2 regions of the Candidatus Enterococcus dunnyi genome follow, and region 1 is predicted to be linked to the other one. Evidence: predicted binding sites of a transcription regulator. Region 1 holds the regulator's gene; the other holds the start of a gene.
What was found. The regulator NrdR, encoded in region 1, represses ribonucleotide reductase genes. The targets are predictions, from matches to a motif close to ACACNATATATNGTGT.
Positions count from the first base shown of each region.

Region 2: nrdH (glutaredoxin-like protein NrdH) is a predicted target of NrdR. The motif match lies at 2,599-2,614, and genes of this name have one in related genera.

Region 1 covers NZ_CP147246.1:105,880-110,101, forward strand. The annotation lists gene A5889_RS00455 (glycosyltransferase) at 1-1,154, shown strand, start outside; gene nrdR (transcriptional regulator NrdR) at 1,388-1,873, shown strand; gene A5889_RS00465 (replication initiation and membrane attachment family protein) at 1,886-3,286, shown strand; gene dnaI (primosomal protein DnaI) at 3,289-4,218, shown strand.
Region 2 covers NZ_CP147246.1:2,775,755-2,779,976, forward strand. The annotation lists gene nrdE (class 1b ribonucleoside-diphosphate reductase subunit alpha) at 1-1,952, opposite strand, end outside; gene nrdI (class Ib ribonucleoside-diphosphate reductase assembly flavoprotein NrdI) at 1,918-2,304, opposite strand; gene nrdH (glutaredoxin-like protein NrdH) at 2,306-2,530, opposite strand; gene A5889_RS13030 (FeoA family protein) at 3,109-3,576, shown strand; gene feoB (ferrous iron transport protein B) at 3,581-4,222, shown strand, end outside.

The DNA.
Region 1 (4,222 bases):
TCGTTTTGAGTGCTTTATATACGCCTTATACAAGTGATGGCACTAAAGAACGAAACGTTCATATCCTGATGCCCATCTATAATGAGCCGGTTGAAAATATCGAGAATGCTTTTCGTTCTATTTTGAATCAAACAGCAAAACCTTATTCTTTCGTTGCAGTGGATGATGGCAGTCAACTAGTTGATTATGCTGAACTTTCTGCTAAGTACCAACGGATTTTTGCCGAAAAAGATATTCGATTTCAATTTTTAACTCAGAAAAATAGTGGGAAGCGGGCGGCTCAGTTACTAGCCTATCGCTCGTTGAATATCGCTGATTTTCACAATGAACTTATTTTAACTGTGGATAGTGATACTGTTTTTGAAAAGCATGCGATCGAGCAGGGCATTATCCCTTTTGAAGACGAGCAAGTTTATTCTGTTGCTGGAGTTATTGTTACGCGAAATATTACAGATAATATCCTAACGATCATTACGGACCTATTGGTTGTTGGCCATATGGTGCTGATAGAACGATCGATGAATTCGATGTTTGGCAGTGTAGCAGTTAACAGTGGACCGATCGCTTTTTATCGTGCGGAGGTTCTGAATTTAGCGGAAACTCTTGGGTATGAAAATGAACGATTTGGCCGTGCAAGAGTGGAGTTTTCAGATGATAGTTTTTTGACGATGGCGGCTCTTTTATTAGGGAGAGCAGTTGCTCAGTCAACCGCGGTTTCTTATACTGAGTTACCAAATAAACTTAGCCATCATGTTCGGCAACACCTTCGTTGGAGCAGAGGAAGCTTTATTAGAGGCTTTTGGCGTCTGTCCCTTTTTCCGATCAATAGCTTTGTGTTTTTTAGGCAAGCTTTTGGCTGGGCAATGTTTGCTTCGATGATTGTGATCAAGCTGCAATTATTGTATTGGCTGATTTTCGTGATGACAGATATTCCATTTTTACTTTTAGCACCATTAGCCTTTAGTGCCGTTTATTCGTTATCATATATTTCGATTCCAAGAAATGACTTGGCTAAAAGAGATAAGTGGATCGTGTTTTGTGCGTTTCCCTTTACCGTATTATGGATGGTTTTTGTTCTTTCACCTGTGCGAATTTGGGGATACATTACTCATAAAAAAACTGGCTGGGGGACGAGAAATAAAATAGAGCTATAACTTTTAAATCATACAACTGTAACAAACCATGTAAGGAAAAGTTTCTTCGCGTGGTTTGTTATTTTATTTCACGATGGATAATTGTTATTAAATAAAACTCATACTATAAGAAAAAATTAATAGAGATAGATAGTTAATGTCTGGTTTCTCAGCCATTTCATGTTATAATACGAGTAGTAAACAACGATTATACGAAATAATAGATAATAATAGAGATAAATGAGGTGAATATTATGCGTTGTCCAAGATGTCATCATAATAATTCTCGAGTCATTGATAGCCGTCAAGCAGATGACGGGCGTGCGATTCGTCGTCGTAGAGAGTGCGAAAATTGTAACTACCGTTTTACAACCTTTGAGCGGATCGAAGCGGCGCCATTGCTAGTGATCAAAAAGAATGGTGATCGAGAAGAATTTAATAGAGAAAAGATTTTGCGTGGGTTGATTCGTTCAGCTGAAAAAAGACCTGTTGCAATGGAACAAATGGAGCAAATTGTTGATAATGTTGAAAACCGGGTACGTAGTTTAGGGGAAAATGAAGTTTCGACCACTTTAGTTGGTGAATACGTGATGGAAGATCTTGTAAATCTGGATGAGATTGCTTATATTCGATTTGCGAGTGTTTATCGTCAATTTAAAGATATGAGTGTCTTTTTGAAAGAATTACAAGGAATCGTTGATAAAGCTAAGTCGTCAAATAATGATGCAACCAATAAATAAGGAGGTCTTTCCTTGAAAAGTAATTGGAAAGAAGTCCAACCAAAAAGCATTTTTCAAGTTGGTATAAGTTCACCGTTATCTGATCAAGAGCGGGAAGTATTGACGCTTTTGTATCAACCGATCATTGGCTCAGATGCCTTTAGTTTGTATACGACACTTTTGTCGGAAATAGAGACTACTGGTACGAGTGAATCACTGTTTCATGCTGAATTGATCACGATGATGAATAAGAGTATCAAACAAATTCTAGACGCAAGAAAAAAATTAGAAGGAATAGGACTTTTAGATACGTTTGTCAAAAACGATCCAGAGTTAGGCACTATTTTTTTCTATCGATTGAATCACCCGGAAACTGTTGAGCGCTTTTTCAAAGATGAAGTTTTGACATTGACTCTTTTGAATACGGTCGGTCAAAGAAAGCTGGATAAGCTATTTGCTCGTTTTAGGCCAAACTTTTTCTCATTAGCTGGTTATGAAGAGATTTCAGCAAGTTTTAAGGATGTCTATTTATTTAAAGAAGAACAGATAGTTGCTCAAAATAAGCAATTACAACAGATTGAAGCGTCATTTGAGGATCCACGTCCTGCTAAAAAAATCAGTGCTGTAAATGAGTCGTTTGACTGGGCCTATTTTATTCAGGGAATCGAGCGTTTAGGTATAAAACTGCCGGATAATAAGGATGGATTTAAGGAAGAAGTTTTTATTTTTCATAATTTGTTTGGCATCACAGAATTGGATATGGTCGATTTTTGTTCAAAATCATTTGATTATTATACGGGTAAGATCGATGCTAAGGATTTTGAACGTGCGGTTTATAGAACATACGACCCTGACAAACAACAAAGAAAAAGTGAAGTCGTTCAAAATGAACAGGCGAATCTTTCAGAAGCGGATCAGCAGACCTATCGATATAATTCATTGAAAATGTCTGGTTTTTCAGAAATGGATATTCAGATGATCATGGATAGTGAAAATAACTTCCCGTTGAACTACTTAGAGGCCTTAAAAAATAGCAAAGGCGGGTATACAACACCGCAAGAGCGGTCTTTAGTGAAATATCTAGTTTCAAAATCTGGCTTACCGAATAGTGTGATCAATATTTTGATCAATTATGTATACAATATTCAAAAGCAGCCTACGCTAAAGGCAGACTATGTAAATCGAATTGCCAATGAATGGGCTCAAAGCGAAATCGTTTCACCGGAGAAAGCCATCGAACATGTCCGTGAAATAGCTCAAAAAAGTAAGACAAATCAAAGCAAGCCCCGTTATCCACAAAATAATCGAGTCATTCGTCAGGAAACATTGCCTGACTGGGTAGACAATCCAGTGGAGGAAAAGAAATTATCTCCAGAAAGACAAGCCGAGCTTGAAAGGGAGCTTCGAGAATTATTAAAAGAAGAAGGTGATTAATAATGGAAGATGTAGGAAAAGAAATGTCAAAGATCATTCGAAACAGGGATATGAGTGAACGTTATAACGAGTTGGTGAATGTTGTTTTGAAAGATGATGATGTCCAAAAATTTATTGAAGAACATCGCGACCGTTTGACAGATGATGATATCCGAAAAAGCTATTCAAAATTATATGAGTTTGTTCAGGAGAAAAGAAAGTATCAGCTAAACGATCCTACGATGATCGCTCCTGGTTACGAACCAAAATTAGCTTTGAACTTCCATTATATCGATGTCACTTATATTCCAACAGAGGCTTTGATTGCAAAGCAGCAAGAAGAAGAGATCAGAAAACGTGTGAAGGCGATGGATATGCCAAAAGATGTCCGCGAGGCTCGCTTGAAATCCTTCGATCTAAGTTCAGATGGACGGGAGGAAGCGTTTGCCGGAGCGATGAAATTTATTAAGGAATATTCGCAGTCGCCAAAAGAATTTCATAAAGGCTTATATTTACAAGGGACATTTGGTGTAGGAAAATCCTTCCTTTTAGGTGCCATCGCCAATAGTTTAGCTGAGCGTGGATTTGTCACAACGATCGTTCACTTTCCAACCTTTACCGTAGAAATGAAGCAGGCAATCGCGAAAGATCTAGTAGGGGAAAAGCTGGATGCAGTCAAAAAATCTCCAGTGTTGATGATCGATGATCTGGGCGCTGAATCGATGACGTCATGGATTCGTGACGATGTATTGAGTGTTATCTTGCAATATCGAATGCAAGAGCAATTAGTCACTTTCTTTTCATCAAATCTAAACTTAAAAGATCTTGAAAAACATTTAACTGTTACACAACGAGGGGAACAAGAGCCATTGAAAGCACGTAGGATCATGGAGCGTGTTCGCTACTTGGCAAAGGAAATCACAATGTCCGGAAATGATCGGAGAAATGGTTAGAAAA
Region 2 (4,222 bases), 830 kb from region 1:
ACGTGTTGCTGTGCTGTTGCATAAACATCGATCACTTTGCGCATATCCATGTCGTATGCAGACGTATAATATGGAATGGTATCATTTGCCAAATAAGGAGCAGGATAATAAATTTTCCCGATTTTCTTTTCTTGACGTTCTTCGATCATTCGAGTGATTGGATGAATACTGGCGCTTGTATCGTTGATATAAGAGATTGAACCATTTGGCGCAACCGCTAAACGATTTTGGTGATACAAACCATCTTGTTTGACTGCATCGCGTAATGCTGCCCAGTCAGCTGCTGTCGGTACAAAAATATCTTTGAAGATCTCTTTGACTTTATCTGATTGAGGTGTAAAATCACCTTCGATATATTTGTCAAAATAAGAACCATTTGCATAATCTGATTTTTCAAAATTATGGAAGGATTGTTTTTGTTCTTTAGCGATAGTATTACTCTCAACTAATGTCCAGTAGTTCAATAACATGAAATAAACGTTCGTAAAGTCTAAAGAGTCTTGAGAACCATATTCCATATGATTTTTTGCAAAGAAAGTGTGTAATCCCATGGCACCAAGTCCAATAGTATGACTCAATCGATTCCCGTTTTGGATAGAAGGAACGACGTCGATATCTGAAGCATCTGTTACGAAAGTTAAGGCACGAGTCATCGCACGAACAGATTTCCCGAAATCAGGACTGTCCATCAAATTAACGATATTTGTAGAACCTAAGTTACAGCTGATATCTGTACCAAGTTGTTCGTATTCTTGTTTGCCATTTAAAATAGACGGCGTTTGAACTTGTAGAATTTCTGAACATAGATTACTCATGATGATTTTTCCATAAGCAGGATTACTTCTATTAGCTGTATCGATATTGATGATATAAGGATATCCTGATTCTTGTTGCAGTTTAGAAATTTCATTTTCTAAATCACGCGCTTTGATTTTACGTTTACGAATGTTAGGATTCGCTACTAAGTTATCATACTCTTTTGTAATATCAACGTATGAGAAGGGAACACCGTATTCTTTTTCGACACTATAAGGGCTGAATAAATACATATCTTCATTTTTACGTGCAAGTTCATAAAATTTATCTGGAACGACAACACCTAAAGATAATGTTTTAACACGGACTTTTTCATCTGCATTTTCTTTCTTTGTAGAAAGGAACATTTCGATATCTGGGTGGAAAACGTTTAAGTAAACAACACCTGCACCTTGACGTTGACCTAATTGATTGGAGTAGCTGAAGCTATCTTCGAACAATTTCATTACAGGAACGACCCCGCTAGCTGCTCCTTCATAACCTTTGATTGGAGCGCCTGCTTCACGAAGATTGGCTAATGTGATTCCCACACCTCCGCCGATTCTTGATAATTGTAAAGCTGAGTTGATCGAACGACCAATGCTGTTCATATCATCTGTTACTTGAATCAAGAAACAAGAAACCAATTCCCCACGGCGTTTACGCCCAGCGTTTAAGAAAGAAGGAGTCGCTGGTTGATAACGTTGGTGGATCATTTCATCTGCTAAGACCATGGCTAACTCTTCATTACCGTCAGCAAAGTACAAGGCGTTGAAAGCAACACGATCTTCATAGCTTTCTAAATACTCTGTTCCAGCATTGTTTTTAAGTGCATATTGTGAATAGAACTTGTAAGCGGCCATAAATGATTTAAATTCAAACTTTTGTTCATCAAGAAATGTATATAATTTTTCAATAAAAGCCATTGAATATTTTTGAATAAAGGCAGTTTCTAAATAATCATTATCGATCAGGTAGTTGATCTTTTCTTCTACTGTATTGAAGGTTCTTGTGTTTGGTTCAACATTTTCTTTAAAAAATGCTTCCAAAGCTTCTTTGTCCTTATGCAAAGGAATTTGTCCATTCACCGGACGGTTGATTTCATTGTTTAGTTTAAAGTAACTAACCTCTTTGATTTCTTTTAGACTCAAGTTCATTCACTACTTTCTTAAAGGATTCTACGTCTTCATTGGTACCGCTAAATTCAAAAGATAAAAGTAACGGAACGTTATAATCACGTGCTATATCTTTGGCTGTATAAACAAATAATTCTGCAAAGTTACGATTGCCGCTGCCGGCAACCCCTATCAAATGTTCTTTGTTCTCCTGATGGTCGAGAAAATCATTGATGACATCAGTAATATCAGCATCATAGGTTGGAACAACCAGAATAAAGGGTTCATTTATCTCAAAAAAAGGATTCGCAGGCTCAATTTCATAAGCTGGCAAATCCAATTTTTTAATAAATCGTCTGGTTTGTCCGGTAACAGTAAAATAAACGAGTTTCATTCTAGCTGGCCAAGTTTTTTAATTGATCTGGACGGAATCCCACAACTGTAGCAGCGTCAGAAGTGATAACCGGAACACTTTGGAATCCTTGTTCTTTTAACCAGTCGATCGCATCTGGTTGGATATCGATATTTACTTCTTCAAATGCTATATTATTTTCGCTCAAAAAGCGTTTTGCCATCTTACATTGGATACAATTATTTTTAGAAAAGATTTTTACGTTCATTTTTATTTCCCCCTCAATTAGTTTACATTCACTAGTATAAATCTCTCTGGGAAAAAGTCAACACTTAGGCACTATATATTGTGGTTGTTTTTTAGCTGAATACCATGTTTTGTGTTTTTGAAAAGAATATGAAAGCTCGTATTCTCTCGTTTTATGCGACATTTATGCCGATTTTCGTGTTCAAAAAAGAAATTTATTAAATTTTTCGGCGGGATTTTTAATGAGAGAAACACAAGATATAGGGGGTGACTAAAAGGAAGCACACTAGAAATATTTTGGCGAATGTAAGAACCAATTATTTTCTTACTATAGGTAGAAAGAACATTGATTTAAACCTCACAAACAGGTATACTTAATGAGAACGATTATCAATATCATTAAAGAAAGGAATGAAACTTTTTCACAAATAATATATATCGTGAGTGATATTGATGAATGTAAGTTATCCAGCTACACAAATCCATCCTTAGGAAAATAGATAAATTGTCAGTGAGACAAAAAACGTCTCAATATCAATTTCCTAATTTTCTACAGGATTAAATGATTTGTTCCGCTTTTAAATTAAGGGAGGCTACACAATGTTGACATTGGCACAGGCAAAATTGAACAGGGTTTATATGATCGACGAGATCCAGGCAGAAGGATTTGCAAAGAAGCACTTGAACAATCTTGGCCTTGTGCCAGGGGGCAAAGTAGTGCTGCTGAACTTTTCTGCTGATAATGGGATCGTTCTTTTACACAACAGCCGGATCGCGATCAATGTATCTGTATTAAAACAAATTACAATAGTAGAAAAAAATACAGAAGAAGAAAATTGGGTACCATTAGATCAGTTGTCTGTTGGTGAAAAAGCACGTGTTGTAGGTATTCACGGTCAAGGAGCGGTCAAGCGACGTTTGATGGATATGGGACTGACTAAAGGCGTGGATCTATTAGTTAGAAAAATGGCGCCATTAGGGGATCCGATCGAAATCAATCTTCGTGGTTATGAGCTGACGTTGAGGAAAAATGAAGCAGAATTAGTCTTAGTACAGAAAGTGGGGTAAGGAGATGAAAGAACAGCATATTGCTCTGACAGGAAATCCTAATAGCGGGAAAACAACTGCTTTTAATGCATTGACTGGGGCAAATCAATATGTAGGAAATTGGCCGGGAGTCACTGTTGAAAGAAAAGAAGGTAAATTGAAGAAAGACAAAGCGATCACGATTCAGGATCTGCCTGGTATTTACTCTCTTTCACCTTATACGCCAGAAGAAGTTGTTGCTAGAGATTATCTGCTTAGCGGTTCTCCTGATGTGATCGTTAATATTGTCGATGCAACAAATTTAGAACGAAATCTTTATCTGACGACCCAATTGATGGAAACAGGGATTCCGGTTGTTGTCGGATTAAATATGATGGATATTTTGGACAAAACTGGTAAAAAGATCAATATCGAAAAATTAGCATATGGCTTAGGGATCGATGTCATTGGAATCAGTGCTTTGAAAAATCGTGGACTCGATGAATTAATAAAAAAGGCAAGTAAAGTTCAAGAAGTTTTTCCGCCTGAATTTAATTATCCAACATACGATAATCGGCTAGAAGCAGCCTTGAATGAAATTGTGGATGTTCTAGGGGATAGTGTGATGGAAAAGCAGGCTCGCTGGTACAGTGTTAAATTATTTGAACGGGATACTAGAGTGGCTGCT